Regions from separate parts of the Chryseobacterium sp. AG363 genome, predicted to be linked through region 2. Evidence: riboswitches for the same ligand, from Rfam matches in the RefSeq annotation. Region 2 holds a riboswitch; the other holds the start of a gene.
What was found. Region 2 has a riboswitch for thiamine pyrophosphate ahead of thiS (sulfur carrier protein ThiS). Riboswitches for the same ligand answer to the same signal wherever they lie in the genome.

Region 1: it holds a riboswitch for thiamine pyrophosphate, as region 2 does, so the genes downstream of both, pnuC (nicotinamide riboside transporter PnuC) here and thiS (sulfur carrier protein ThiS) in region 2, are expected to answer to the same signal.

Annotation. Positions count from the first base shown of each region.
Region 1 covers NZ_RAQF01000002.1:805,128-821,598, reverse strand. The annotation lists gene DEU39_RS03655 (O-antigen ligase family protein) at 1-975, shown strand, start outside; gene DEU39_RS03650 (hypothetical protein) at 1,095-3,404, shown strand; gene DEU39_RS03645 (acyltransferase) at 3,401-4,144, shown strand; gene DEU39_RS03640 (glycosyltransferase family 4 protein) at 4,089-5,324, shown strand; gene DEU39_RS03635 (glycosyltransferase family 4 protein) at 5,326-6,402, shown strand; gene DEU39_RS03630 (DUF1972 domain-containing protein) at 6,529-7,749, shown strand; gene DEU39_RS03625 (glycosyltransferase family 4 protein) at 7,761-8,828, shown strand; gene DEU39_RS03620 (hypothetical protein) at 9,419-10,999, opposite strand; gene DEU39_RS03615 (hypothetical protein) at 11,341-11,565, shown strand; gene DEU39_RS03610 (VOC family protein) at 11,630-11,989, shown strand; gene DEU39_RS03605 (GNAT family N-acetyltransferase) at 11,997-12,413, opposite strand; gene DEU39_RS24640 (GNAT family N-acetyltransferase) at 12,426-12,533, opposite strand; tRNA gene DEU39_RS03600 (tRNA-Ala) at 12,706-12,779, shown strand; gene DEU39_RS03590 (hypothetical protein) at 13,243-14,274, opposite strand; gene pnuC (nicotinamide riboside transporter PnuC) at 14,261-14,857, opposite strand; TPP riboswitch at 14,883-14,989, opposite strand; gene DEU39_RS03580 (PA2169 family four-helix-bundle protein) at 15,111-15,569, shown strand; gene DEU39_RS03575 (DUF4142 domain-containing protein) at 15,692-16,303, opposite strand; gene DEU39_RS03570 (alpha-ketoglutarate-dependent dioxygenase AlkB family protein) at 16,433-16,471, opposite strand, start outside.
Region 2 covers NZ_RAQF01000006.1:96,464-112,934, forward strand. The annotation lists gene DEU39_RS20760 (aconitate hydratase) at 1-634, shown strand, start outside; gene DEU39_RS20765 (LytR/AlgR family response regulator transcription factor) at 780-1,457, opposite strand; gene DEU39_RS20770 (sensor histidine kinase) at 1,450-2,469, opposite strand; gene DEU39_RS20775 (TonB-dependent receptor domain-containing protein) at 2,662-4,785, shown strand; gene DEU39_RS20780 (DUF5694 domain-containing protein) at 4,815-5,654, shown strand; gene DEU39_RS20785 (TonB-dependent receptor domain-containing protein) at 5,723-7,951, shown strand; gene DEU39_RS20790 (HesA/MoeB/ThiF family protein) at 8,063-8,773, opposite strand; gene thiH (2-iminoacetate synthase ThiH) at 8,915-10,033, opposite strand; gene DEU39_RS20800 (thiazole synthase) at 10,043-10,819, opposite strand; gene DEU39_RS20805 (thiamine phosphate synthase) at 10,816-11,430, opposite strand; gene DEU39_RS20810 (hydroxymethylpyrimidine/phosphomethylpyrimidine kinase) at 11,436-12,173, opposite strand; gene DEU39_RS20815 (thiamine phosphate synthase) at 12,149-12,736, opposite strand; gene thiC (phosphomethylpyrimidine synthase ThiC) at 12,733-14,544, opposite strand; gene thiS (sulfur carrier protein ThiS) at 14,570-14,776, opposite strand; TPP riboswitch at 14,834-14,929, opposite strand; gene DEU39_RS20830 (RluA family pseudouridine synthase) at 15,046-15,723, opposite strand; gene DEU39_RS20835 (hypothetical protein) at 15,735-16,049, opposite strand; gene panB (3-methyl-2-oxobutanoate hydroxymethyltransferase) at 16,053-16,471, opposite strand, start outside.

The DNA.
Region 1 (16,471 bases), on a different contig from region 2:
CAGAGTTTTGTCTTTGCTTATTTCTTTGTAAAAAGTTTAAAAATACTGGATATTTATTTTGAAGGCCATAGCATCCGCCTTTATCATCTTTTAGGAAACACTGTATTTGTATTGCAACTTGTCTTTGTTATCGGGCTATGGATTGCTCCTGATATCTTTTTCCGTCTTACTGACGGAGGTGAAGAGGCAAGACTTGGTGGTACATTAATGAATCCCAATGAGCTTGGAATGCTTGCCGGTGTGGGTTGTGCCTGTCTTATTTTTGACCTTTACCGTTTTAAAAATAAAATTTGGACTATTATAAAGATCATCATCATTATGTATGCACTTTATATGACGGGATCAAGATCTTCACTTATCGGAATTTTACTCATTATATTTTTCCACGTTAATCAGACCAAGAAAAAAACTTTAAAATTTGCCATTATCGGAGTGGTGGCGATAATAGCTCCCTTTGCGGTTTACAGTATCATTTTAAAGGGTGGCGATCAGTCTCGTCTGGAAGAAGTAATGAGCCTTACAGGGCGACTTCCTTTCTGGAAAGCTTTAATTAATGAAGGATTACCAAGGGAACCACTTTTTGGCTTTGGATTTATGAGAATAGACTATAAAGAGTTTTTTCAGAGCGCCCACACCTATCCGGGAAAAATGACTCATAATACATTCATGCAGGTTCTTATGAATCTTGGTTTTATTGGGCTCACCATTGTTTTTTTTCAGGTCTTTTTTACTCTAAAATCAATAATGTCCCAACCCAAAGAAACAAAACTTATGCTCATTGGAATCCTTATTCCTATTATCATCAATTCTTTTACTGAGTTTGGAATATTTGGAGAAAGCAATTACGGAATTTTATTTTACCAAATTATAATCTTTTCCGTGGCTATTAAAAACAGCAACCATCTTACCAGGCTGCAAAAAATTGTTCTTAAAAGAAAAAGACCTGATCTTATAGAAAAAAATTCCATTCTATAGTTTTTTTTCCATTTTTTGGAAAACACATCTCACTAAAAAACAACACAAACAACACAAATTCAACAACTTAAATAATTGGCAAGATGTTTATATCCTATGTTAATATAAAATAGAACATCATGAGAAACTTATTTAAAAACATAGGATATAAACTGTATCTGAAACAGCAGACAGGAAGTAAAAGAATCTCATTTTCTTATATTCCCAACCAGGATGGAAGTGTACGATGGTTTTGGAATTCGCGATCAAAAAAGCCTTTATTCCTGAAGTTCTATAATATAACAACGATTAAGGGAAAATTATTTGCCTTCGTTGTGCATGTCATATTCTTTCTGAATCTGCAGAAAGTAGTATTCAAAAAAGAGACTTTATATTATACCTCAGAAGAAAACCCTTTATTTGACATCATGAATGATTGGGCCATATTTACCGGAACTCCAGGCCCTAATAACAAAGCCGTTTTATTTGCAGACAAATGCTTCTTCAAAATTGCTGCGACAAAAAATGCAAAAAATCTTATCAATAAAGAATATAAAATCATCACCTACTCCGGAACCAACAGATTGTATTCAACACCTTCTGCATCTTTAATTAATGATTGTGTATTAAGGCTTTCTGATATTTCAAATAACGGAAAGAGACAAAAGAAATTCAGTGGAATTCATGCTAAAGCTCTTCAGGGAATCAAAGAAAAATATCAGACTGCCATTAAAATATCCAATTGGAAACATTTCGGCACATTGATAGAAAACTTCACCACAATTGATGATAAACGGATCCCTCCAAATCTGATGCGAAAACTTAAAATGATTCTGGAAAATATTGATAAAGATGAAATGATACACTTATCCTTTTCTCATGGGGATTTTACTCCCTGGAACTGCTGTGTAAAAGATGATATCCTTGGAATATACGATTGGGAACTGGCTTCATTTGAAAAACCTAAAGGATTTGATTTCTTTCACTTTATCATACAGAACAGTATCCTTGTACAGCATCTGCCATGGAAAGAAACCTGGACACAAATCAGAAAGCACAATAAAACTGCATTTAATTTTAATGATAATGAACTTAAAAAATATCTGAAATTCTATCTGCTGACCAATGTGCTTTATTACCTGAAATTGTATTCTGAACAAGAACAATGGCATCTTCAGATTCATTGGCTTTTAAAAGTATGGTCGGAGGCCTTGAATATGTATCTTACTGAAATCAAAACCGAACGAGAGCTTCTTATCATGGATATTTTTGATTACTTATATCCTCAGAAATATGCTGCACTGAAATTCCATGATAAAGAACCGGAAAACCTCCCTCTCAACTCTGATATTGATCTTGTTATCTCCTTCCAGGATACTTCAAAAATGGCTGTATTTCTAAAACAGAACAGTCTGGTCAACAGAATAAAAATTGTCAAAAAATCATTCATGTACAACATAAGGCTTATTACTCATGATCTTAAGATTCTTAATCTGGATCTTATTTATCAGCTGAAGTGGAAACATCTTGAATTTATGGAAACACACAGAATGATAGATCATGCGGAGCAGAACAGATATGGAATTAAAATATCATCTCCACAAGATACGGCAAAATACCTGTATTATTTTTATACCCTAAATAATAGTAAAATTCCGGATTCATATAAAAGTTTTGTATATGAGAATGCCTCAGAAACAATAATGAAAAGTAAAACAGAATGTATTACAATGCTAAAAAACAAAGAATGCAACAGAGGATTTTTATTCCTTAAGAATCTCGGCGGCTATTTAAAAGATATTTTTTCAGAAAGAGGATTCATTATTACTTTCAGTGGTGTAGATGGTGTTGGAAAATCAACGGTTATTTCTGAAGTTTCGGAGCTCATTGAAAAACGCTACCGAAGACCTGTAAAAGTTCTCAGACACAGACCTTCTCTCCTTCCGATATTGAGTGTATTTACAAAGGGAAAAGAAAAAGCGCATCAGGATATTGTAAATTCTCTGCCAAGACAAGGTAAGAATGATCATTTTTTCTCCTCATTGTTAAGATTTACATATTACTATGCAGATTATATTATTGGACAATTTATTATTTATCTGAAATATGTGTTAAGAGGAAAAATTGTATTGTATGACAGATATTATTTTGATTTTATTGCAGATAGTAAAAGAAGCAATATCAAACTTCCGGAAGGCATCACAGAAAACGGATATCATCTGCTATTAAAACCCAAATTTAATTTTTTTCTGTATGCTGCTCCCGAAAAAATTCTGGGCAGAAAAAAAGAACTTTCCTATCATTCAATATGTGATTTGACAGCATCATACGGCAGATTATTCTCAAAACTGGAAAAAAAAGATCCGAAGATCAAATATCTTTCCATCGAAAATAATGATTTGGACACCACTTTAGGTACTATAATGAAAACTATAATTGCTGCAAAATGAAAACAATTGTTGAAAAAATCATAAAGCTCAGAAATCCGGACTTTACTTTAGATAAGGCATTAAACTCCGGAGCCGTATTCCTGCTGATTTGGGTTCAGTTCTGGAGTCTCATCAGAGGACTGAAGACGATATTCTTTTTAAGAAATCCAAAAGGAATGCTTTTGGGAAAACGTGTAGGATTCTTCAATGTTTCAAAAATACAATGGGGAAAATTTCTGAGATTAGGGAATGACGTTTATATTTCTGCACTGGCTAAACAGGGGATAGAATTTGGAAATAATGTTTCTATAGGAGCTTTCAGCAGAATTATAGTTTCTACTTCATTAAATAATATTGGAGAAAAAATAAAAATTGGAAATAATGTAGGGATTGGAGAATTTGCTTATCTCGGAGGTTCCGGAGGTCTTGAAATTGGTGACGACTGTATTGTAGGACAATACCTTAGCTGCCATCCGGAAAATCACAATTATGAAGATCCTGATATTTCCATAAGACATCAGGGCGTGAATCGAAAAGGAATTAAAATAGGCAAAAACTGTTGGATTGGCAGTAAAGTTACAATTTTGGACAGCGTAGAAATTGGCTCCGGCTGTATTTTAGCAGCAGGAAGTGTTATTACAAAATCATTTCCAGACAACAGTATTATAGGAGGTGTACCTGCAAAACTAATAAAAATGAGAACTTATGATGACTACCAATCAGATTATACTGGCGACTTGCTATGCCGTAAATCCCTATAAAGGTTCGGAAGATGCCATGGGCTGGAATTTTGTATATCAGATTGCCCGGTTCCGAAAAGTGATTGCCATTACAAGAGAAAATAATAAAATCCATATTGAAAAATATATGGCAGAAAATCCTGATCCTGTATATATGAATATCCAATTCCTTTATTTTGATCTTCCTTACTGGATGCGCTTCTGGAAAAAAGGAAATCTCGGTGCCATGCTTTATTACTATCTGTGGCAAAAGAAAGTTGTCTCTTTTATCAAAAAACAAAAACTGGATTTTGATATTGTTCATAATGTCAACTTTCATAATGATTGGACGCCAAGCTTTTTATGGAAACTTAATAAGCCTATGGTTTGGGGACCGGTAGGACATCATCCTCTGATTCCAAAACAATATCTGAAAGATTATTCAATACAATATTTAATTAAAGACCGCCTTATCTGGCTGATCAAAAATTGCTTTTGGAAATTTTCCGTATCACTAAGAAATACAATTGAGCATTCAGATCATATTTGGTGTATGAATAGCAGTGTTCCGGAAAAACTGAAGCCGGGTAAAGGCCAATACTCACTTTATCCTTCAGTAGCATCAGAAGACTTTTTCCAGAAAAAAGAACTACTTCCAAAATCAGACTTTAAGATAATCAGCGTAGGAAGGTTCGTTCCCTTAAAAGGGTTTGATTTAACAATAAAATCTTTTGCCCAATTCATTAATCAAATTTCAGAAAAAGATAAAGCATTATGCAAACTTACTCTTATTGGAACGGGGGAACAGAAAAAATCTTATCAGTCCCTTATCAGCAGTCTTGAAATGAATAATTTCATTGAAATAATAGAATGGATTGACCGGAAAGAACTCATGAAAATCTATGAACAATCATCAGTATTTTTATTTCCGTCACATGAAGGGGCAGGAATGGTAGTTCCGGAAGCACTCTCATTTGGATTACCGGTGGTATGTCTTGAAAATGAAGGCCCTGGAGAGTTCATCAATCGTACCTGTGGCTTTGCAATTCCACAGCAGGAATACAATGAAACCATTGAGAAGCTCAGCTATGCATTACTAAGGCTTTTTCTGGAAAAAAATCTAAGGAAAGAAATGAGTACCGGGGCAAGAAAACATTATCTGGAAAGATTTTCCTGGGAAAAAAGAGGTGAATATCTGAATACAATTTATAATCAAATCTGAAATGAAAAGAATTGTTGCCATCCATTTATTAAATGATTATAGCGGAAGTCCAAAGGTACTGATGCAGTTATTAAAAGCCTGGACAAAAAATAGTATGGAAACCCATCTTTTTACTTCAGGTGGAAGAAAAGGTTTTCTTTCTGATATTTCTAAAGTGAGAAATCATTATTTCTGGTATCGCTTTTCACCCAATCCTGTCACAAGAATATGTAATTTTTTTCTCTGTCAGTTTCTATTAATGATAAAGCTTTTGTTTTTCCTGAAAAGAAAAGATATTCTCTATATCAATACTGTGCTTCCTTTTGGAGCGGCTATTGCCGGAAAAATAAAAGGCTGCAAAGTAATCTATCATATCCACGAAACTTCAATCAAGCCTGCTATTTTTAAGAATTTGCTTTTTGGAATAGCAAAATTTACAGCCCATAAGATTGTTTTTGTTTCAGAATTTCTTTTGAGGCAGGAATCTCTTATCAACAACCAGGTTCTTCTTTACAATGTATTGGAACAGGATTTTGTTGAAAAAGCAGACCAATTTCAAAATCATCAAAATACAGTTCCGGTGGTTTTAATGATCTGCTCTTTAAAAATATACAAAGGGGTAAACGAGTTTTTGCAGCTGGCACAACAAAATTCACAATATATTTTCAAACTGGTAGTCAATGCTTCAGAGCAGGAAATTTTAGATTATTTCAGGATGAAAGAAATTCCAAAAAATCTGAAAATCTATCCTACTCAGGTTGACACTCATATTTTTTACCGTGAGGCTGATTTAGTGGTCAATCTATCTCATCCCGATCTTTGGGTTGAAACATTTGGATTAACTATTCTGGAAGGAATGCGATATCGTCTTCCTGCTATTGTTCCGCCAATTGGCGGCGTTACGGAGCTTGTGAAAAATGGTGAAAATGGTTTTTGGGTTAATTCTAAAAATATAAATGAGCTATCTGAAAAAATAAACTATATATTAAAAGATAGAATTATTTATCAATCTTTCAGTGATGCAGCTTATGCTAAAAGTCTGATGTTCTCGGAGGAGTATTTTGAGAAAGAATCAATCCATATTATTTCCAGTTTATAACAGATTTTCCATTTTTTGGAATTATGCGCAAGTATTTATAAAAGTAAAATACTGATTATCAATAAATTACAACCCGGTTTACTTTTGGAACATGAATAGTTATACTCTTTTTAAATATAACTAATTATGAAAACAAAAGTAGCAATTATCGGAACCGTTGGCTTACCTGCCAATTATGGAGGATTTGAAACTTTAGCTGCTCATCTTGTAGAAGAGCTCTCAGATACCTATGATTTTACAGTATACTGTTCCTCAAAAAAATACCCAGAAAAAGAAAGGAGCGAAAGCTGGAAAGGAGCCAGACTAAAATATATTCCTCTAGACGCCAATGGAGTTCAGAGTATTGCATATGATACATGGTCTATTATTCATTCATTATTTTACTGTGATGTTTTACTGATTTTAGGGGTAGCCGGAGCCTGGCTTCTTCCATTTGTAAAAATGTTTACCAGTAAAAAAATCATTATTTCCATAGATGGTATCGAATGGAAGAGAGATAAATGGTCATTAGCAGCCAAATTATATTTATGGTGGGCAGAAAAACTGGCAGTACAGTTTTCTGATATTGATATTTCTGATAATGAATCTATTCAGGATTATACTTCTTTAAGATATAAAACAATCAGCAGGGTAATAGAATATGGGGCAGACCACACAAAAGTAAATTTGGTTCCCACATCAAAAAATATTGAAGAATATCCTTTTTTACTGGGTGAGTACGCCGTAAAAGTGTGCAGAATAGAACCAGAGAATCACGTTCACACTATTTTAAAAGTATTCAGCGAATTTCCTGGCCGCAAGCTCGTAATGGTTGGTAACTGGAAGAATAGTCAATATGGTGTGGAATTGAAACAGCAATATTCAGATTTCGAAAATATTCATCTTTTAGATCCAATTTATGAGCAAGAGACAATAGATCTTATTCGCGGAAATGCTTCGCTTTATATTCACGGTCATTCTGCAGGAGGCACCAATCCTTCTTTAGTGGAAGCCATGTTTTTAGGACTACCGGTTATCAGCAATGGTGTTTCTTACAACAGAACAACTACAGAAAATCAGGCATTCTATTTTTCAAATGCAGAAGAATTGAAAAATATTTTGGCTCAACTGAAAAATGAAGATCTTCAAAATTGTGCAACCAGGATGAAGCAGATAGCGGAAAGAAGATATATCTGGAAAAAAATCGCAAAAAAATACCATAATCTTATTGAAGAAACATTTACTGCAAAAAACAAAGCAAAAGTATATCCTGTAATTTGTAACCTGGAGAAAAAAATCCTTGAAAAGTACAACTTAGAACATCTGAAAAACATACAGTTATTCAATAATCCCAGTGAACCCATTTAAAACAAAGTACCATGAAAAATTTTATAGAACTATTAATATCGGGAACCCTTGCCTTCATTTTATCAATCTGTATAATCCCCGTAATGAGAATCATTGCCAAAAAAATTAGATTGGTAGATGTTCCCAATACAAGAAAAATACATTACACTCCTACTCCATTAATTGGAGGTCTGGCTATTGGAATGATTATTTTACTATTAATTGAAATTTCCGCAGATAAAGGCTGGAGAATAATACTTCCAATTATTGTAACCTCTTATATTTTACTTCTGGTGGGAACTCTAGATGATAAAACTGATATTAAAGCCATTTATAAACTAATCATTCAAGTTTGTGTAAGTATCATTATAGCGACTTCCGGAATAAGAATTTCATCTTTATACGGATTGTTCGGAATCTATGAAATTAATACATACTTCCAGTATCTGCTCACTGTTTTGGTTATCGTAACAGCAGTTAATGCTTTTAATCTTATAGATGGAGTGGATGGGCTTGCAGGTAGTGTAGCAGGAATAGGATTTGTTTTATTTTTTATTATCATGTTAATAGAAGGCAACTTAGGGCTGGCAAGAGTAGCTATACTTTTTGTTGGAAGTATTATAGCTTTTCTAAAATATAATCTTTCTCAGAAAAATAAAATTTTCTTAGGAAATTCAGGCTCGCTATTTTTAGGATATTTATTGATATGTCTGGGAATTTTCATCACAAAGTTTGATAACAATACAACAACTTTTCCTTATGGAGTATTTTTTATACTTTTTGTATTTACTATTCCCGTAATTGATTCTATACGAGTGTATACTGATAGAATATTAAGAGGAAAATCACCTTTCAAAGCAGATAAAACCCATATCCATCATCTTCTTCTTTTATTAGGTTTTTCTCATAAAAAAATAAGTATTACTTTTATTTTGATTAATGTTCTTACATTTCTCGTTCAGTATGTTTTTTTTAAAAGCTACTCTATTTATTCTTCATTAATCTCCTTTTTTATATTTATAGCTGTTTTCAAAATCATTAAAAGTATTAATCATTTCCTGAGCTGGAAAAAAAGGATAAAAGAATTAGAGTACAACTAAGATTGTTTCATTTATTCACTGTCATTTTTTGGAATCTCTTGTATAAACTCCTCTATCACTAATTATAAAACAAGATGCTGCGAGCACTTTAGTAGAAAACCTTCCTGAGAATAACTAAGGGCAAGTAATAAACAAAGAAAGCAAGGATGCTCTGTTTCTCCGGATGAGCAAAAAGTAATTGGCTTCATCATGATTTATAAAACTTCTAACATCTTTTAAAAGCAGTAAAAGCTAAAAAGTCAATTGAAAACTAACTGTTGTTATACATATTTAAAATCTTACAATAAAATTGCGCAAAATTTTATTGTAGAGAATTACTTATAAAAATGAGCTTTTTAGAGCCCAATCATCAATAAAGTGATTGGATATTATGTAGTTCTACATTGCTTTTGTCTTATAATAAGAGTAGAATACTTTTAAAGACCTTATAAATTTAGAATAAAAAACAATACAAATCCCATCAAATCACTATTTTTTCCTTTGTAGGGAAAAAGTAGTGATTTTAATCCATAAAAAAACTACAAAGAAATAATCCTTGTAGTTTTTTCTGTGTTTTTAGAATCGCTGAACCTTAGCATAAAAGCCGCTATTTAATTTTGGAATTTTACAAAATCCAGATAAAAAGAAGGGTTTCCAGCATTGAATGAGGCCGGAACTACTCCATTTGTTTTACCAGCTAACACAGTGTAGGTTCCTGGTGTAGCAAAATATAATACACGGTTCTGATCTCTTGGAAACATGAATGCAGCAGTGTTTGAGCCACAGTAGCTTCTCCAGACATCTCCAATACCGTTAATATAAAAAAAGTAATCATTACAATCAGAATTGATCGCAACTCCACATCGGAAAAAATACCATCCTTTTGCAGGGATAGTTACCTGAACTCCCGTATTTAATCCTGCAGCTCCAGTTCCGCCTGTATAAGGATTTATTAATGTCCCGGTATATGGTGTCCAATTATTGGCGAACGCTGTAGTAACAGTGGATGACCATGTTGCCAAACCATTGGCATCACTTGTGAGGACATACCCCAACTGCTGAGTACCATCTTTAATTTGAAGAGCACCGTTGGTAGTCCCATTATCAATAATAACTTTTGCATTTGATGCACCCGCGGGCACTGTATTGGTCCCCATTAGGACTTTTCCTGTACCATTAATACTTAAATTGTTTCCCGCCATTGCTATATCTGTAGCTTGTGAGAGGGTTCCTCCCAGTTTTACATCTGTACCTGATAATGTAAGACCATTGCTTGCGGTAATATTGTTATTAATAATCGTTGTTCCTCCGTTTCCATTCCCTCCAGCAAGCTCTGTAACAGTCATAAATCCTATCTGAGGATTCAACTGAGCAGTTCCTGCTCCTCCTAATCGTACTTTTACAGAGGTATCCACTGTAGGTCTGTAAATAGCATAGGCTTCTGGCTGGCCTCCTATTGAAGTGGCAGGATAATTATTTATTGCATCAACAACACCGGTGGTACTGGAGGGAAGAACAGAATTATTTGAAGCATCAACCCATTCATAGACAAAGAAACCTCCAGCTAGTGAGAACTCTGTAGCATGCAGTTGGCAACGGAGAACATAGGTTTTCCCGGCTTTCAAATTAAAAACACCGGCATTATAAGTAATATTATTGGCTGCAATTACAGACCCAAATGTAACGTCCGACCCTGTAGATACTGTTTGAATAGCGTTTGGTTTTACAATAATATAATCTCCTGTAGAAGAACTTCCTTTTGAAAGGATTTCCCATGTAGAAGAAGCTCCTGTAAGCCCGGTATTGATTAATTCTACACTTTGATTTGCTGGTACAAGAACATTGGGATTTCCATTAATAGTCTCTGGAGATGCAGAATTTACTGTAATACTAAAGTTTGTATTATTTTTAATCCTATAAATACGCCCTTTATAATTCCCAGCCCCACTGACTGCGGAAGGGAGATTAAAAACAGCATTGGAAACACCATTATAAGCAACATGGAAATCTGATGAGTTCAAATTATAAGAATTTGTAATAACAGCATTATAATTTGCTGCTAATGATCCATTAATATCCATAGTGGAACCTGGATTTGCAGTATTAATACCAACATTTCCTGCCTGGGCAAAAGCAAAAGTAGAGCTTAAAGCTAATACTGCTATAAATAATTTTGTATAAATTTTAACCATTCATTATTGTTTTACATATCATAATTGATATTATTACGGGGTAAAGGTATGTTAATAGAGATGTAAAAATTCTTCGAATGCCGTGGAAATACATGTACAGGCTTGTGGAAAAATATCCACAAATATTAATATCAAAGAATAGGCTGTATCATATAACAAATCAGACAACCTTAAAAACTAAAGTCCGTTATTCTGGACTTGTAACTGGTATTCTTTTATGACTGGCGTCATAAAGTAATTTTTTATTATTTCACTATATTTGGAATAATAAAACTAACCCCATGAAATAAGCCAACATAAAGACTTGTTAAACTAAAAATGATTAAAGATTACCAAAGATTATGAAAGACTTATTTTCATTAAACGGAAAGAAAAAGGATCATGTGATTACGCACTTAAAAAAAGAGATGTATTCATTGATCGAAAATGATAACTGGATTACAGTTACGGTTAAAAAGTGGTTTCATACAATGATCGTATCCTATTTGATTTGCAATGGTTTAGTTACTTTAACGATTGTAAGAACAAAATTCACTCCATTTTACGAAAAATATACCGTTTTGTAATTATTTCTTTTTGAGAATAGAGTTATAAGATCTTAAATTCTTTATTATTTAAAACAACACTGAAATGAAATTAAAAATATTATCCATCGTTTGGGGCGTTGCGGATTTGAACAGAGCAATTGCATTTTGGTGTGAAGCTTTGCACTACAAAATAAAGAATGAGCCTGATGTTGACTTTGCCATTCTGATACCAAAGGAAGGAGATGGAATGCAGTTATCATTAAAATTAACCAGTTCGGAACAGCCAAAGAGACATCATATGGACCTGATATCTGATAATCAGCGGCAGGAAGTAGAGCGGCTTCTTAGTATTGGGGCTGAAAAGATGCCAGGCTGGAATTACGAAGATGATGCTGACTATGTAGTTCTTCTTGATCCCGAAGGAAATTCATTTTGCGTAGTACAGCAAAACAATGATATCTGAAAGGCATCTATTCTGTAACCCATTCTTCACGAAGAACTGCATAAATAATATCATCAACCCATTTATTTTTCCAGAACAGACTTTTCACAAAATGCCCTTCTTTTCTTAAACCAATTCGTTGCATCAGTTGAAGAGAAGCAGTGTTGTCAGGATCTACGGAAGCTGTAATTCTGTGTTTTTGTAAATCATTAAAAAGAAAATCAATGGTACCTTTTAAAGCCTCAGAAGCATACCCTTTACCCTGAAATGAGGTGTTTAAGGTAATTCCAAGTTCTACCTGTACATTTTCATCTCCAATAAAATGAATTCCGATATCTCCAATGACTGCTTTTGTTTCTTGATCAGTAATCAACAGCTGATACCAGCTTTCAGGTTGGTTGAATTCAGTTGTGTTTCTTTGGATAAAACTTTCCACTTCTTCCAGGGTTTCAGGAATCTAGCCTTGAAATTTATTGGCTTCGGCATCTGAGCGGTAATCGAAAATATCCTGTTTGTCATCAATCGTAATATCCCGAAGAACTAATCTTTTTGTATAGAGTTGCATGATTGTATTATAATTTCAGACAAAAATAGGTTAATTAGGAATTTATTCTAGGGATAATGATGGATTTTTATGGTCATTGAGCCTATTTCCATTAATTTTAATTCAATAAAAATTATAAAATAGTTGCAAATATCATTTAAATACTTACTTTTGTATCGCCTTACAAAAAAACGGGGGATTGGCGCAGTTGGCTAGCGCGTTTGACTGGCAGTCAAAAGGTCACGGGTTCGAATCCCGTATTCTCCACTTAGTGCAATTATAAAATGTATATAATGCACGAAAATATGATAAACCCTACAAAAATTGATTTTTGTAGGTTTTTTTTGTAAAAAGGGATGGTATAGTTTTCAAGATTTTTAGTTCCACTTTTAATAACCTTTAAATGTTGCATTGTGTTAGAGCAAAGTTATGGACTCTTTTTCTATAGAGATGCTTATCAATTAAAGTGGAAAGATATAAAGGAAGGTCATGATGGAGGTCTATGGATTATGAACAGTAGACATAAATCTAATTCACAAATGAATATTTCTCTATTACCGAAGGTTATTGAATTTTTTTTAATTAAAAGAAATCGCAGATATATACGAAATACCAAATAATCTCAATACCCATAAATTTTTATTCTTTTTCTCCAAAATTGTATTTAAAATATTTTGATCTGAAATAGATCAGCATTAGATAAAAAGTTTATTAACAAAGAATTTTCTACTCAAAAAGAAAAGTCCAAATCATCAGCAGAAGGTCTGACATTAGAATGCATCGCAGCTGTAAAATAATCACAGAACACCTGATACACTTCAGAATTAATATCCGTAGCCCGGATTCCCAACTGTGTATAAATAGTAAGGATCTGATGGGATAATCTTTGAACCAGCTCTACTCCATATTGGTGGATTTCGTTTTGATATCCTTCAGAAATATCTTTGTGATCACCGAGTATATTTTCTACTTCTCCGGCAATTTGCAATACTTTTTCCAAATGCTTTTCAACAGACTCTGCGAAACTTTTGAAATGGATCTCAGGACGAATATATTCTGCTTCTTCAATAAAATGAGAAGCCATTCCCAAATAGTTGACCAACAGTGTCAAGTCTGCAAAAATCCGAAAAGGAATAGTGTCCAGAATATCATTGGTGAAAAAAGTATCGTAAACAAAACTATAGTCTTCATTAACGAGCACATTTTCAACAGTGAATGAATAGGTGCCACTGGCCTTCATTCCCACAGATTTCCAGTTGGGAATAACCTCAGCTTGTTCTTTCGAAATAATAAATGATCGAATTATTCCATTGCCATGACCATCCATTAAAGGTTTTCCGTTTTCTGTAATTTTGGCATTCAATGTAAAATGGGTAAGATGAGGTGCACCTGTTGCAAAATTCCATGAACCGTTGATCAGATAGTGGCTGTTGTCTATTTTTTCTGCAGTTCCTCCCACCATTCCGCTGCCACCAAAGCAGGTTTCAGAATGGATAAACAGTAATTGAGCAATTTCAGGCTTGATATTTCTGGAAAAATAATTGGCTCCGGCACAAAGTGTCAGCATCCAGCCAAAGCTTCCATCGGTTTCTGCACAGCCAAATAAGGTGTTAAGTCCTTCTTCAAAACGATAGCCGAGTCCTCCATATTTTTTGGGAACCCATATTTTAAGCAGTTTTTCTTCATGAATATGCTGCATTACTTTATCAGAAATTACAGGGGCTCCATGAAGTTCCCGTCTGATCTCTTTAGTACTCAGCATTAGCTTTCGATTTAATAATTTTTTGCCACTCTATATATCCGGAAATGGCTACTAAAAATAAGAATGACGTCAAAACAGCATAGAGATACAATTCTTTATGAATCATTAAAGGAATAGAAATGATATTACTGACATTGAGTATCACCCAGTTTTCAATTTTCCGTCTCGCCATCAGCCACATTCCCGCCCAGGCAAAAGCACTCACCAGAGAATCCCAGATCGGAACATCCGAGTCTGTAAAATGGGTCAGAAAAGACCAGAATAAGATAAAAGTTCCCAGAACAATTCCTCCCGTAATCCATTTTTCTGTGGTGGTGGTAACAGAGATTTCCATTTCTGATTTCTGCTTTCCGAATTTCCAATATAACCATCCATAGATGCTCATGATCAGATAATAAAGATTTAAGGTAAATTCAGCGTACAGCTTGGAAGTAAGCATCACATACAGCGTAAGCAGAATCCCCGCAATTCCGAAAAGATAGTTGTTGACATTGTTTTTACAGGCCAGTAAAACCTGAATGACTGAAAATAAGACTCCGAACCATTCCGGTAAGGTAATTTGTTTTAAAATGTCCTGCATCATATTAATTATTAGAAATCAAATGATGAGATGATCAGTAAGCAATCCCTACACCGGCATTATCCGGATCAGGTGTGGAAATACATTCCTGGGTATCATCTCAGCCACTGTTTTGTAGCACCCCATTGTTCGGCAAAGGTGCAGCTTTTTGTTGAAAAAAGAAAGGACTTTGGTTTTTTATTTACAGGATATGATCACGATTATAAGGAGTCGATGAGGGAAATTATAATTTTATGGATAACTAAAAATTTATATTATGGACAATCAAGAAATATCAGTACTTAATGACTTACTTCACATTACCAACGACAGAAAGGAAGGCTTTGAAAAAGTTGAGGGAAAAGTATGGGAAATGTATCCGGATGTAAAAGATGAGTACGAACATATGATTTCGCAGTCGAAAATCATGAAAAATGAACTGATCAACCTCATCACAGAAAAGCAAGGCACTCCGGAGGACTCAACGTCCATGGCAGGAGCTGTTCACAGAACTTGGATTGACATTAAAAATTCTTTTACCATGGGAAATCTCATAGAATCTACATTAGAAAATGTGGTATTTGGCGAAAAAGCAGCTATTGAAGCTTATCAAAATGCCCTGGACACAGGTGAGCTCAGCCCAAAAAGTACTGAGATTGTGTCTGAACAGCTTCGTATCCTTAAAGATTCTTACAGACAATTCAAGAAAATTGAAGAATATAAAAAGAAAGAATAATCAAAAAACTCCTCTTAAAAAGAGGAGCTTACTATAATCAAGAACAAAATAATATTTAATCAATTCAAAATTATTAAATATTGTATGCTCATACTTATGATGCAGGTCATAAAAACTCAATATTATTTGACCGCATTTTTAGCTTTTTCCGATTCCTGCAAATGATGTTCAAGTGTCGGAAGGGTTTTCGCTGCGAAAGATTTTAATGAGGCTTCTGTTCCTTCTGACACCTCTTTTTTGAATGCTTCTACATCTTCCTTGTGGTCACTGACCATTAAATCTGTATATTTTTTGTCAAAGTCTTTACCTTTCTTAGCTTTCAGGTCATCATACATCTTCTGCTTTTCGGCATCCAGACTTGTGGGTAAGGTATACCCAATTCCTGATGCCCAATTCTTAAGCTCGTCGTTCGCTTTGGAATGATCGGTTACCATCATTGCTCCCAAAGATTTTACCACTGAGTTTTCAGCGTTTGTTGCGGCCAGTTTTCCCATCATTACCTCCATCAGTCCTCCTATGGCTGCAGCATCTGCAAACTTTTTGTCCTGATCACTGAGAGTACTTTTCTGATCTTTGGTGTCTGACATTTTGGTGGAGTCGCTTACCGTCATCCCGGATTCTGCAGGGGCAGACATTGTGGTACTTTCCTCAGATTGACTCGTGGTTGTCGGTTCGTTTTTTTTGCAGGCCGTTAAAGCAGCTAATGCAAAAATTGTTACTACAAGATTTTTCATAATAATAAATTTTAAGTGGTGATATTAATGAAGTCAAACAATGACTTTGTTTATAAATGCAACAATTTATCTGCCAAAAACCGATTACAACACTTCTAACCTAATCATAAAACATTATGAATAAATACCTTACAACTTATTAACCAACCGGAATGTAAGATTAATACG
Region 2 (16,471 bases):
ATTCCCTGCATGGGATGGTAAAAACATTACCGGAGCAAGAGTATTGATCAAAGCTTTCGGAAAATGTACTACCGACCACATTTCTATGGCTGGACCATGGCTGAAATACAGAGGTCACCTGGATAATATTTCAAACAACATGTTGATTGGAGCAGTGAATGCTTACAACATGGAAACCAATAAAGTTAAAAATGAATTAACCGGTGAATACGGTGAAGTTCCGGCTGTACAAAGAGCTTATAAAGCAGCAGGTATCCCGACAATCGTTGTAGGAGACCAGAACTATGGTGAAGGTTCTTCCAGAGAACACGCAGCCATGGAACCAAGACATCTTGGTGTGAAAGCTGTATTGGTAAAATCATTCGCGAGAATCCACGAAACGAACCTTAAAAAACAGGGAATGCTTGGAATTACTTTCGCTAATGAGGCAGACTATGACAAGATCCTGGAAGATGATGTTGTTAATTTCTTAGATCTTGATCAATTCGCTCCAGGAAAACAACTGACTTTAGAATTCATTCATACCGATGGAACTAAAGATATCATTATGGCCAACCATACTTACAATGATCAGCAAATTGATTGGTTTAAGGCCGGTTCAGCGCTAAATCTGATCAAACAACAGGAAAAATAAGATTAATTGTTAGATTAATTAATAGAAAGGCGGCTTCAACTGAAGTCGTCTTTTTTTATTTCAACTTACTAGATCTGAACTTGTTAAATATTCTAAACCTTACTGGTTTTAGAAACCTGTCTCAAATGAATATCCCGATATTTTATCACTTTAATCTATCCAAAAGACCTGCCCTATAACTTTCTCCAATAGGAATCTCGTATTCAGGAAGAATCACTTTTTTCGCTCCAATACTTTTGACTTTATCCAGGTTGACGATGAAAGATTTATGAATCCGAACAAATGTTGCAGGAAGCTGGTTTTCCATTGATTTAAGAGTATCCAGAACGATAAACTCATCATTTTCAGTCCGGATATTGACATAGTCTTTTATACTTTCAATATAAAGAATCGTCTGAAAGCCGATACGATGCCTCTGCCCGGAAGATTTTACAAAGAAATGGGTATTTTCTTCCTGTGGAAAAGAAAATCGCTCCTGAGCCTTTAATACACTCTTTTGAAATCTTTCAAATGAAATAGGCTTCAGCAGGTAATCCACTACATTATGCTCATATCCTTCCAAGGCATACTCTGAATAAGCCGTTGTCAGAATATACTTTTGATCAGGTCCTACAATCTTCATAAAATTGATTCCTGTAAGCTCAGGCATCTGAATATCAAGAAAGATGAGGTCGGAATCATTTTTTTGCAGATACTCCAAGGCCAGAATAGGATTCTCTGTTGAAAATACCAATTCAAGAAAGGGAATCTTCTCTACATAATGTTCCAGAAGAGAGATGGCCAGCGGCTCATCATCCACAATGATGCATTTTATCTTATTCATCCCTTAAATCAATTTTTAAGTCTACAATAAATTCCGTCTCGGAATCTTTGATCTCAAGCTGGTGTTTAGGATACAATATTTCCAGTCTTTTTTTTACATTCTGAATTCCTATTCCAGAAACGGTGTCTTTCATTTTCTGTGTTTTAAAATTTAAAAGATAAAAATGCAGCACCTTATCATGATCTGAAATTTTCATATCAAAACCCTTATCACGAAAATCACCATGTTTAAAGGCATTCTCAACAAAAGGAACCAACAGCATGGGTGAGATCTTCAGATGAGGGTGTTGAATATCCTTTTGTATACTCAACAGTTCAGGATTTCTGATTCTAAGCTTCTCCAGCGCAATCAGACTGTCTATATATCCAATTTCCTTATCCAAAGAAATTGAGTCTTTTTCAAGATCTTTGGTACTGTATCTTAGCAATTGCCCAAGTTCTTCAATGGCCGGAAGTGCTTTATCTGACTTTTGATACACCAAAGAGTAAATATTATTTAATGAATTAAAAATAAAATGAGGATTGATCTGAGTCTTCAGTGCCTGTAACTCTGCCTGTTTTTTTTCAATCAGAAGTTGTTTTTTATCATTTTCAGCAACTCCGTATTTCTCCACGATCCACAAAATTCCGGCAATGAAAACCGTCAGTGAAGCATTGTAAATATTATCTGTCAAATAATATAAAAGTCCGGTATCTTTATTATAATTTCTGAATCCAAGAGTAATTGGAAGCAGTACTTCTTCTATTCCATACCGAATGACACCAAAGCTTAATATAGAGATTAAAAAAACTAAAACTGCAGAATAAAGTTTCTCAAGATTTAATACTTTCGGAATAATAACAAGATACAAAAGATAAAAAGTAGAGATTTCAGTAATAAAATAGGTAAAGTTCAGCACATACGTTTCAAATCCCCTTCGCTCAGGGAAAAAGAAATAAGGCGTAATGTTGTTCCCTATAAAATTGAAACACCAATAAAAAATCTGAAGCCAGATAATTTGCTTTTTATTCATATTCAAATATAAATCACTGTAGCGATACTCCATCTACTCTTTTCGATAAAAACCTGTTTTTTTCCGATGAAACTTTTTTGACACGCATAATGTTGCCCTTCATCTAAATGCTCTTTCCATTCAGAAGCCCTTCCAATACTTTTGTGAGAGAAATTTAACACAACCATTATTTTAATCTGTCATTAATATTCCATGAAAAAAGATTTTTTATTTATAGCTACCTTGATTTGTTCTTTAACAGCAGCACAAACAAAAGACACTATTAACGTCAACAAAATTGAAGCAGTGACGGTGAATGGTAAAAAAGTTCTGGTAGAACGTAAAGTGGATCGTCTTGTTTACAACGTTCAGAACTCAATGCTTTCACAGGGAAGCTCAGGGACTGAGGTTCTGGCGGGAACTCCTTTATTGCAGGTGGATGAAAACAAAGGACTTCTTTCTATTGCCGGAAAGAATGGGGTTTCTGTAATGGTGAATGACCGGATGCTGAATCTTTCCGGATCAGAACTCATCAATTATCTGAGAAATATTCGTTCTGAAAATATTTTGAAAATAGAAGTGATTACGACTCCACCTGCTAAATATGAAGCTCAGGGAAACAGCGGAATTATTAATATCATCCTCAAAAAGAATCAGAATCTTGGATGGAGCGGCTATCTGAATTCCAATTATACTCAAAAAACATATGCCGGTTTCAGCAGTGTGGCAGGAGTAAATTATCAAAACGAGAAGATAAAAGCTTCTGTAAAGGTGACGGGATATGACGGAGATAAAAGATCGGTAGAAAAATATAATATTATCGGCCAAAATTCTTCTGTCAGCAAGGATGACAGAAGAGATATGAATGACGGACTTGGGCTGAATGCCAATTTCGACTATTCTCTTTCTAAAAATTCCAATATAGGATTGGTATACGACATTACAAAAGGACATACCAATATGGATATCAATTCGACACAAAGTTACTTTACAGATGGTACGTCTACTTTGCAAACAGAGACAGATTCAAAGCATCGGTCTCCTTTTACTACCCAAATGCTTAATCTCTATTTTGATCAAAAACTGGGTGAACATAAACTTAGTTTCGGATCTAATTATTATGGAAATTTGCCCGATACTGAAGTTAATTTTACAACAAAAAATCTTGCCACTAATGCCACTCAGATCGTTAGAAATCGCTCTACGGTAGATTATAAAATATACTCCGGACAAGCAGACTTGACTTTAAATTTCAAAAAAATTCAATTGGAAACAGGTACGAAATACAGCCAGTTTTCTAATAATTCAGATATAGAATATTTTAATTTCACCAATGGGAATTATATCATAGATCCGGCAAAGAGTAATCTTTTTGATTATGATGAAAAGAATTATGCAGCTTATATCAGTGCCAGTAAGGACCTAGGTGAAAAATGGTCTTTAAAGGCCGGACTTCGTTATGAATATTCACAAACCAGCGGCTTCTCTCCTACTACGCAATCAAAATCGGAGAATAATTACGGAAAGTTTTTCCCAACAGCTTATGTCTCTTATAAAGCCAATGAAAACAATCAGTTCAGTATTAATTATTCACGAAGAATCAACCGGCCTTACTTCCGAGCTTTAGATCCGTTCCGATGGTATTCTAATCCCAATACGTATTATACAGGAAATCCAAGTCTGCAGCCATCTTTCAATCATAACATCGAATTCAATTATATTTTTAAAAGTAAATTTTCTACCAATCTTTATTATCAGAGAACAACGAATAATTTTGACCAGATTTCCTTTCTGAATGGGATTAACCTTGTCAGTACCTATGAAAACTATTATAGTCAGAATGTTTACGGAATCAATCTCAATTATACGAACACCTATTTCAAAATCTGGGAAAGTAATATCTCTACTTCCTTCAGCTATAATGAAACTCAGATTACAAGATTCAATCTGGTTGCTAAAAATGGACAGTCATTTTATTTTTCTTTGAACAACACCTTCCAGCTGAATAAAGCAAAAACATTCATGCTATTTGTCAACTACTGGAACAACCTTCCTTCCAGAGACGGATATTTTTCTGCGAAAAACAGTGCAAGTCTGGATGCAGGATTAAAGATGAGCTTTGCAGAAAAGGCACTTCAGGTCAATCTTTCAATGAGTGATATTTTCAGACAATCCGGATTGAGGGCTGATATGTACTTTACCGATAACACACAGTCATTCAACAACTATTGGGATGCCAGAAGAATGTCACTCAGCATCACTTATAATTTTGGAAATCAGAAAGTAAAATCAAATAACAGAACGGTGAATTTCGAAGAGAAAAACCGTGCACAATAATAATGTAATAGTAATTAAAAAATAAAATCATGAAAACTTTTATTTATATTTTTCTTGTATTCATGTCTACATCAGTGTTTGCTCAAAAAAAACCTTCCGATTATTTTAAAAATCCAAAGACAAAAGTTTTGGTTGTCGGATCATTTCATTTTGATTACCCAAATCTTGATGCCAATAAAATCAATACAGAAGATCAGATAGATGTACTTTCTCCTAAAACTTCAAATGAAGTCACCGAGCTTGTAGAATATATCAAAAGATTTAAGCCAACAAAAATTGCAATTGAGGCCTGGCCAAGCTGGAATGCTAATCAAAAGCTTAAGGAATACAATGACGGCAAACACCGGGACAAAAGAGACGAACGTTATCAGCTTGCTATGAGAATCGCCAGGGACCTTAAAATAAAAGAACTGTTCAGCATTGATGCGGAATGTATTTGGGATGATCTTCAGAAGAAGTTTGGAAAAAGCGATTCTACATTTTTTAATACCCTCAGCAAAGAGTATGATTTTAGAAGTAATGATGCAATTTCTCAACAATTTAACAGGTTTTTCAAGAGTTCTGAACCTAAAAATTTCAAATCGCTCTTAGACACTTTTATTTATATGAATTCCAAAGAAAGCCATCAATATGGATATGGGGCTTATCTGAGCGGAGATTTTAAACTGAGAGAATATGATGGTGCAGATATGCTTGCTCTCTATTGGTACAGCAGGAACCTGAGAATGTTCCGCAATATTCAAAACATTCCTCATAATAATGAAGACAGAATTCTTGTTATTGCAGGAAATGGCCATGCGGCTGTATTAAGACAACTTTTTACTTCTTCTGCAGAATATGATTTTATTGAATTTTCTTCATTAAAATAAATAAATTACTGTGCTGACTGTAACAAAATTTATTTTTCATCGTCTAACCGAATAGTAGTAAAAACATTATGAAAAAAACTATATTCGCTTTATCTCTGGTAAGTTCTATGCTGGTTTTCTCTCAGGAAAAGACCAATAGCACTCCTAAAGAGAAACAAATTGAAGGTGTAGTGATCACCAAAACTAAAAAAGCCGTTGAACAAAAGGCGGACCGTACTATTTTTGATTTTTCTGAACAACCTCAGCTCAATAACGGAAACGTTCTGGAAGGAATTAAAAAACTTCCCGGGCTTGTATCTACCGACATCGCAGGGATGATGTATCAGGGAAAAATGCTGGAAGTATATCTTAACGGAAGACCGTTGAATATTACGTCCAATGAACTGAACTCCTTCCTGGAAGGAATGCCTGCCAATTCTGTAGAAAGGATTGAAGTGATCACTCAGCCTGGTGCTGAGTTTCCAGCCACTTCCGGAGGTGCAATTATGAATATCATCACCAACAAAAACGCTAATAAATATTTAACTGCTACCTATTCTGGAAATTATTCTTTCACGAATTATGATAAATTCAGAAGCAGAACCACAAACTCTGTTAACTTAAACGCCAGAAATAAATATTTCGGGTGGCAGCTGAATGTTGGGCAGAATTACCGTGAAAGTATGCTGAATGGCCAGCAGGATGAACTTTTGAACAGCCATACCGATCGATATGCACGCGGATATTTTGCAAAATCCGGATTGACTTTTGATTTAGGACAGGACAGATTATTATTGAACTACGATATTTATCACAACAATAATGATAACTATACTTTAAGTGACGGACATGGAGATCTACCGTTCAAGAGAAACCCGAAGGATTTAAGAGAAGCTTTTTACACTTCTTCGGATGTTGCCCATACCAATACTTTAAGACAGGAAGCCGTGGTAACGTATCAGAAACGTTTTGCTGACAAATCTCAAAAACTTGATTTCCAGTTTGGGTATACAAAATCAGACAGCAAGTTTTCTCAGGATAATTATTTTCAGGATGGAACATTTGTAAACTATCCCAATGAACCTCTTGATAGTCCTACCAACGGATTAAAAGATATTCTGAACAATAAATCTGTGATGAATATCGCGAACCTGAAAGTAGATTATGCACAGCCAATCAAACTTCTTGATGGCGGAAAGGTAAGTTTTGGTGGGTTATATGAAAGACAGGATTATGATACAAAAAGTTTTGGTCTGACCAATCTGGAATATCAAAGACAGACAGCTTCTACCTACTTAGAGTTTCAGGCTAAATTGAAAAAATTTGATTTCACATTAGGCTCCCGTGCTGAGAACTATGATATTTCCGGAGTAACAAGATATTTTGATAAAGATGCAAAACTGGTAGAGGCTAATTTAATTCCTTTCAATAAGTTTAAATTTTTCCCTAATGCAAGCGTGCAGTATAACATGATGAATCAGGTTTATATTGCCGCGAATTACAACAGAAAAATCAGTCTGCCGAGTATTTCTGCCCTTAACCCGAACAACGTGACGTTCTCAGGACCCAGTACAGAAGTAAACGGTAACCCGAATCTACAACCTACTATTTTTGATAATTATGAATTGAAAATTTCAGCTTTTGATTATGCATTTATCGGATATAGTGTAAGTTCGGCAAGCAATCAGGTGGCACAGATCATCCGAAAAGACGGAAGAAAACTCTACAACGAGCAGGTGAATATTTCAAATATGAAAATTCACAACTTCAACGTGGGATTGCCGATTCCTTTCATGATTTTCAGTAAGCCTATGAGTGAGATTATGAAGTTTGATTTCAACCCTGATAAAATTAACTTCATGTACTTATATGCCGGTTATCAGAAACATGAAATTGACAATCTGAATAATAAAGGGTTCTGGATTTTCAATATCATGACGCAAATTCTTTTGCCTAAGGACATCAAAATGACAGCTAATTACAGCTATCTGACACCTAAAGCAGGATATTTCTACTTTACGGCAGAAAAACCGTTCAACAACTCGCTTGATATTACGTTGACGAAAAAGTTTATGAACAACCGTCTGACACTTTCTGTTTTTGCGAATGATATTTTCAACGGACAGATGATGCAGGTACGTTCTAATCCTCCATCAGGAACTCCTGTAATGATCAGCAGTAAATATGATACAAGAAATTTCGGATTTTCTATCAACTACAAAATTCCGACAAGAAATAAACTGGCAAAAGAGGATCCGAATATCCTTAACCAGACTAAAAAAGAGGATAACGGTGGCGTAATGCAGCAGGCACAATAATCCTTTCCAAGATAAATAAAAGAGGCAGTAATCATTTTACTGCCTCTTTCTATTGATATTAAAATGGTGTTATTTGGTAAAATATCAGTGATATTAGTGTTTACATTTACTTCAGAAATCTATCGTCTGAAATCTCCACTTCATCGTATCTACCAATGTCATTTGATTCACACTCACCGGAAGATCTATGATAATTTTTAATGCCTGAAGAGCCATCATGCTGCCTATCATTCCGGGAAGAGCTCCTAATACACCAAGACTGTCACAATCGGGAACATCCTCATCGAAAGGCGGTTCAGGGAAAATATCCCGTAAATTTTTACTTCCACTATGATTAAATACAGCAACCTGTCCTGAGAACCCTAAAATACTTCCATAAACCAAAACCTTTTTCAGTTTCACGCAGGTATCATTTACCAGATATCTTGTTGAAAAGTTATCTGAGCCGTCAACAATAACATCATATTGAGACAGAATTACCTCTGCATTATTTTCATTGATTTTTTCTTCAATACCGATGAATGTAATCTGGTGATTGAGTTCTCCAACAAAGGTTTCAGCACTTTTCACTTTGGATAATCCTACTCTGTTTTCGGTATGGATAATCTGCCGGTTCAGATTATGAAGTTCAACCTCATCAAAATCTGCAACACCTAAAGTTCCTACTCCTGCAGCAGCCAGATATTGAATAACAGGACTTCCCAAACCTCCTGCCCCAATGACAAGAACTTTGGATGAACTTATTTTCTTTTGTCCTTCCAATCCTATTTCTTCAATAAATATCTGCCGGCTGTACCGTGAAAAATAATCTTCTTTTTTCATACTTTATGATAATTGAGCCATTAAGTTTCTTTAGCTTTTTTAGGAAAGTTAAGCTTCGCTTTAAAAAGATACTATCTTAAAAATCTCCGATTTTTATTAATTCAACTTCACTCCTTCAAAATCCTTAATGGCTTTAAAATTTCAAAATCCATTATATACGGAATCCCAATCTTTCATCACAGGATCATAACCTGCTTTTTTAATCATGATTTTAATTTCATCCATACTTCGCTCGTCACTGGTTTCAAACTGTTCCAGAGATTCTTTATCCACCGCATATCCTCCGGGGTTTGTTTTTGAACCTGCACTCATAGCGGTTGCTCCCAGAGAAACAATATTATTCCTAAACACTTCACTTTCCCTGGTAGAAATGGAGATTTCAAGGTCTTCATTCCAGATTCTATACGCACAGATCAATTGAAGAAGATCTTTGTCCTCCATTATGAAATTAGGTTCAATAATCCCTTCTGCCGGTCTGAGTCTTGGAAAGGAAACAGAAAATTTACTTTTCCAGTATTGTTTCTGAAGATAATCAATGTGTAATGCGTTAAAAAAACTGTCAACTCTCCAATCTTCAAGTCCAAGAAGAACTCCTAGTCCAATTTTATGAATTCCTGCTCTTCCTACCCTGTCGGGAGTTTCCAGACGGAAATGGAAGTTAGATTTTTTACCCTTTGGGTGATATTCTCTGTAAACATCCTGATGATAGGTTTCCTGATACACCAAAACGGAATGTACTCCTTCCTCATGAAGCAACTTATATTCTTCTTCCAATAAGGGCTGAACTTCAATGGAAATGTTGGAAAAATGAGGCTTTAACTTACGGACAGCATTCTGAAAGTAAGGAACTCCTACTATTTTATTGGCTTCACCACTCACCAGCAGCACATGATTCACTCCCATTGATTTCAGAACAGATGCTTCAATCATCAGTTCCGTATCGGAGAGGGTTTTTCTTTTCAGATGATTATCAAGACTGAATCCGCAATAGGTGCAGATATTCTGACATTCATTACTGAGATACAGCGGTGCATACAGCTGAATGGTTTTTCCAAATCGTTTTTGGGTAAGCATCTGCGTCATTCCTGCCATAAGTTCCAGTTCCTGAGAGGCAGCTGGTGAAAGGAGATTCAGGAAATCGTCCAGAGTTTTATTTTTTTTCTGAAGACTGTATCTTACATCTGCCAGACTTACTTTTTCAAGCTTATTCTTCACCTCATCCCACTGATAGTTTTCAAAAACATCTTTAAAGCTTTTCATAAGTTTGATTTATTCAAATAAAAATGAAGTAAGCGGACTTGAAGCTTCAGCATGGTTGGCAATAGCTCCCAATCCAGATTCAAAGGCTCTTCTTCCTGCAATCACACCTTCTTTAAAAGCAACAGCCATATTCAACGGATTTCTGGCTACAGCAATGGCAGTATTCACCAAAACGGCATCTGCTCCCATTTCCATTGCTTTTGCAGCATCTGATGGTGCCCCGATTCCGGCATCTACCACTACAGGAACATTACTCTGACTGATGATTATTTCCAGAAAGTCCTGAGTTCTCAATCCTTTATTGGTTCCAATGGGTGCCCCCAACGGCATTACTACAGCTGTTCCGGCATCTTCAAGACGTTTGCATAAAACAGGATCGGCATGGATATAAGGCATGACAATAAATCCTAATTTAGCCAATTCTTCCGTGGCATATAGAGTTTCAATTGGATCGGGAAGTAAATATTTTGGATCCGGATGAATTTCCAGTTTTACCCAGTTGGTTTCCAGTGCTTCTCTGGCTAATTGAGCTGCCAATACAGCTTCTTTGGCGGTTCTTGCTCCGGAAGTATTAGGCAGAAGGTGAACGTTGGTTTCTTTTAATGAATCAAGCAAATCGTCTTCACTGGATTGAGCATCAATTCTTTTAAGCGCCATTGTCACCATATTGGTTTCTGATGCGATAACAGACTGCACCATATCTCTCATACTTCCGAATTTTCCTGTTCCTAAAAACAGTCTTGATTCAAAAGTTCTTCCTGCTATTTCTAATTTCTGATTGTTCATATCATTACTTTTTTTAGTTCGTTAATAATAGTCGGCTGCCTGGTAATAAGTCCGGATACAGCAACACCATAAATCCCGATTTCCTGTAACGGTAAAATATCTTCGAGAGTAACACTTCCGATGGCAAATATTTTGGGAACGTCTATTGATTTTTCTCTTAATCCATCAATGATAGCCTGGTAGCCTTCAAACCCCAGAACAGGGCTTAGTTTTTCTTTGGTTGTAGTAAATCTCAATGGTCCTAAACCTATATAATCACAAGATTCTTTGATTCTCTGAATGACATCTGAAAGGGTATTAGCCGTTCCTCCAATTATTTTATTTTCGTCTAAGATCAGTCTTGCTTCTTCAATGGCACTGTCGTTCAATCCTAAATGAACACCATCTGCATCTATTTCTTTGGCTATTTGTACATGGTCATTGATAATACAAACCGCCTGATATTCTGAACAAAGTTGTTTTGAAATTTCACAAAGATTGATTAATTCGTTTTCAGGAGCATTTTTCCATCGAACCTGTACCCATTTGATCCCGTTGTCTAAGGCTTTCCGAATACAAAGTTCCTGTTCCTGCAGGGTATTTCCTTGTGATATGTATTGTAATTTTTCCATGTTTTCTATGAATGCGCTCCCAATAAAGAGGGATTGCTTTTTAAAAATTTTTCGATGTATCGTTTTCCGTTTCGGCATGCCTTCTCCATATTTTCGCCTTTCGCAAGTTCTGCAGTAATTGCTGAAGATAAAACACAGCCGGAACCATGTTTAGGAAAATAGATTGTATTGTCTTCGGACGGGAGTAAAAAAGTTTCTTTTTCGTTTTCAACTAAAATATCCGTTCCCAAATGATCTTTCCGGTGTCCTCCTTTGATCAGTAATGAGCATTGATTTGTATCCGGCAAAAGATTATCTCCTCTTAAAATGTGGTATTCGTTATAATTAGGAGTTATTAAACTAAGCTTATTAACCGTACTTTTTAATTGAGGAAGTGTTTCAAGGTTAAAAAATGCGAATTCAGAAGTACTTTTCAGAACGGGATCCCAAACTATTTTCACTTCAGGATTTCCTTTTTGAACTGTTTTTACAATCTTACCCAGAAATTCGGCATCCTTCACTATTCCAATTTTCACGGCTGAAACGGAATAATTATCCATCAGTACCTGAATCGCTTCAGTTACTTCATGTATAGGCCGCCATTCTAAACTCAGGCATTTCGAAGCAGTTTGCAATGTTAATGCGGTACACACTCCAAGTCCCATCACCTTTGATTGCTCAAAAGTTTTGCTATCTGATAATAAGCCTGCTCCGCCACTGGGATCGAAGCCTGCAATACTTATGACATAAGGACGTTCCTGCATTTTTTGAATACTTTTAAAGGTTCTTCACTTTCCCAGATTGCACCTAATAAAGCTGCTCCATCAGCATCTGAATCGAAAACTTCATGAATATTATCCTGATGAATTCCTCCAAGAGCAATCAATTTTACATCCGGATTGTTCCGATGTTTTATTTCTTCTTTAATGGTAGAATTCAATCCATATCCTTTTTTGGAGATACTTGGAAAGAACGGGCTTATGAAAGCATATTCCCATTCTTTTTCCAAAGTATTGTAGGTTTTAATATCATGTACAGAAGTTGAAATGGTATTTTCTTTCGCAAAAGACTTATACATTTCTTCCTGTCGATCAATCTCTCTGAAATGAAACCTTGAAATAGTAAATTCTTTCCCAAGGTCATAATACGTATGCAAAACCAGCTGTGTATAAAAAGATTCATCAATCTGAGTGATAAATTCAATCATTTCATTCCGGCTGATCCATGGTTTACGAATGTGAAGCAGATCAAGACCTTCCTGAAACATCTGATTAATGAAATCTGTCTCGTTCGGGACAATCAATTCAGGAGTAATGACCAGGATCATATATAAATTTCTTTCCCTTTTTCGATGAACTCCTGTGATTTATCAAGCATTCCTTGTTCTGCTGATTCACGAATTTCCTGTGTAATTTTCATGGAACAGAATTTCGGTCCGCACATGGAACAGAAATGAGCAATTTTTGCTCCTTCTGCGGGCAGTGTTTCATCATGATAAGCTCTTGCTGTCTCTGGATCTAATGAAAGATTGAACTGATCTTCCCATCTGAATTCAAATCTGGCTTTACTCAATGCATTGTCCCTGTACTGTGCTCCCGGATGACCTTTAGCCAAATCTGCAGCATGAGCCGCCAGCTTATAGGTTATTACTCCAACTTTTACATCGTCTTTATTCGGAAGCCCTAAATGTTCCTTCGGAGTTACATAGCAAAGCATCGCACATCCAAACCATCCGATCATGGCTGCACCGATTCCTGAAGTGATGTGATCATAGCCCGGTGCAATATCAGTGGTCAATGGGCCTAAGGTATAAAACGGAGCTTCATGGCATTCTTCCAATTGCTTTTCCATATTTTCTTTGATCATGTGCATCGGAACATGGCCTGGTCCTTCAATCATTACCTGTACATTGTGTTTCCATGCAATTTTTGTCAGTTCACCTAAAGTTTCCAGTTCTGCAAACTGAGCGGCATCATTAGCATCTGCAATAGATCCGGGACGAAGGCCATCACCAAGAGAGAAAGCCACGTCATACTTTTTCATGATCTGGCAGATCTCCTCAAAATGAGTGTATAGGAAACTTTCTTTATGATGGAATAAACACCATTTTGCCATAATAGATCCTCCTCTGGATACAATTCCGGTCACTCTTTTTGCTGTTAAATGGATATATCTCAACAAAACACCTGCATGAATAGTGAAGTACGAAACTCCCTGTTCTGCCTGTTCAATAAGGGTATCTCTGAAAATTTCCCATGTCAGATCTTCAGGAACACCTTTTACTTTTTCCAATGCCTGATAGATCGGAACAGTACCAATAGGAACCGGACTGTTTCTGATAATCCACTCTCTTGTTTCGTGAATATTTTTCCCGGTAGAAAGATCCATAATGGTATCAGCTCCCCATCGGCAGGCCCATACTGCTTTTTCTACTTCTTCTTCAATACTGGATGAAACAGCACTGTTTCCGATATTGGCATTGATCTTTACCAGGAAATTTCTTCCGATAATCATCGGTTCACTTTCCGGGTGGTTGATATTATTGGGAATGATCGCTCTTCCCGCAGCAATTTCGTCCCTTACAAATTCCGGAGTGATCTTGCTTTTTGGAGTATTGGCTCCAAAACTGTGTCCCGGATGTTGAAAAGCCATTTCTTTAGACACTGATTCCAGCTGTTCTATTCTTTGATTTTCCCGGATCGCCACATATTCCATTTCCGGAGTAATGATTCCCTGTTTGGCATAGTAAAGCTGGGTAACCTCTTTTCCTTTCTGTGCTACTTTAGGTTTATGATCATAAGAGAACCTCAATTCATCTAAAAGTGGATCAGCTAAACGGGCTTTCCCGTATTCAGAAGTAATTCCGTCTAAGATATTCACATCATTTCTGTCCAGAATCCATTGTTCTCTGATTCTTGGAAGCCCTTTCTGAATATCAATAACCGCATTTTCATCGGTATAAGGACCTGAAGTGTCATAAATCGTTACCGGAGCATTATGTTCAAAGCCGCCATTGGTCAATTTGGTTGGGCTAAGCTGTATTTCACGCATTGCTACATTGATAGGATGTAATGTACCTTCAATATAGATTTTCTTTGAGTTCGGAAATGGCGAACATGTAATGGAGTGAGCCATAAGTTTTTGGTATTAAATATGAGAATTAACCGCCCTGAGTGGCAGTAATGATTAAAACTGAATCGTTGTTTTTGAGAATGGTTTCCGCCCAGACTGACAGCGGAATAATTCGGTTGTTGAGCGCTACAGCAATACCTTTTTTCTTTCCGGGTAACTCAATAGCCAGTAATGCTTCCAGGTTTGCAGGAAGTACATCAAATGTTTTTCGGGTGTGGTTGATTATAAGTTCCATTCCTAATAAATTAAATATACTTTAGGAATGGCCATTATTGTACAATAGAATGTACAGCAAAAGTCATCTACTTTTCCCTACGCTGGTATGATCCAGATCAGGTTCAAAGGGTAAGTCTCAGTCTGTTGGTAACAGACACCCCTAAAGTTGGGAACGAAGTTAGACATTTTTTTAGAATGCGCAAAATCTGAAATGATAATAAAGAAAAAGTCCATCTCAAAATTGAGACGGACTTTTATGTTTGCCTTTAATTAACTAAAAATCTTTAGTTATTCCTCACAAGCTCTCCAGATCGCATCATTCTGCGGCACGGGAGCTGTTATTTCAATATTTTCTTTGGTAACAGGATGAATAAACTCCAGCTTTCTGGCGTGAAGATTGATTCCTCCATCAGGATTGGAACGTGGTGCTCCGTATTTCAGATCACCCTTAATCGGAACTCCGGTCTTGGACAGCTGTGCTCTGATCTGATGATGCCTTCCGGTTTCAAGATCAATTTCAAGAAGGAGATAATTATCCAGTGTTTTGATCACATGATAGGTAAGAATAGCTTCTTTCGCCCCTTCAGTAGCTTTCGGAAAGACAATAGCCTTATTATTTTTTTCATTTTTCTTTAAATAATGCACCAGTCTCTGGCTTTGCGGGATCATTTCTTTTCCTACAACTGCCCAATATGTTTTTTTCACTTCACGGTTTTTCACCATCTGTGTCAAACGGGAAAGTGCTTTGGAAGTTTTTGCATAGATCACCAGTCCTGAAGTTGGGCGGTCTATACGATGAACCAAGCCGAGAAAAACATTTCCCGGCTTAGCATCTCTTATTTTTATAAAGTTCTTGATGGATTCTAATAGTGATTCATCGCCGGTCTTATCGCCTTGTACAAGCTGACCCACCTTTTTATTAATCACCAGAAGATGGTTGTCTTCATATATAATCTGCTCCTTCATACTTGTTCCGTCTATCTTCTTCTGTTGGATAAAGACAGGATAATCCCTGCAAGAAGGCCTACCGTTTTAACAGCTGAAAGTTTTGAGCCTTCCGGAATAAACGCTCCGAATACACAGATAGCCGCTGCAGCATACATGGCATAAACAAAATTCTTATTGGTAAGCAATGGAGCCTGAATAAAAAAGCTCGCTCCAATCAGAACATAAAATACTTTTCTTGAAAGCAAATGATTGATTTCCGGGGAAAATAAATTAAACCATCCTACGGCCAGACAAATCAAAGCTGCAATAGATAATATTCCCTGGATAGATTGTTGGTTCTGCATGGATTAATAACTTTCGTTTTCGTTTGGAAACTCTACATTTTTCACATCTTTCACGTATTGAGAAACGGCTCCTGTAATTTCTGTGTAAAGGTCAAGGTATCTTCTTAAGAATTTCGGGCTGAAACCTTTGTTCATTCCCACCATATCATGATACACCAAAACCTGTCCGTCACAATCTGCGCCAGCACCGATTCCGATGGTAGGAATAGAAATACTTTCAGTTACTTTCTTGGCTAAATCAGCAGGAATTTTTTCCAACACAATAGAAAAACAGCCAAGCTCTTCCAAAAGCTGAGAATCAGCAATCAGTTTTTCAGCTTCTGCTTCTTCTTTAGCTCTTACTTTATAAGTTCCGAATTTATAAATGGACTGTGGCGTTAATCCCAAATGCCCCATTACAGGAATTCCGGCATTGATAATTT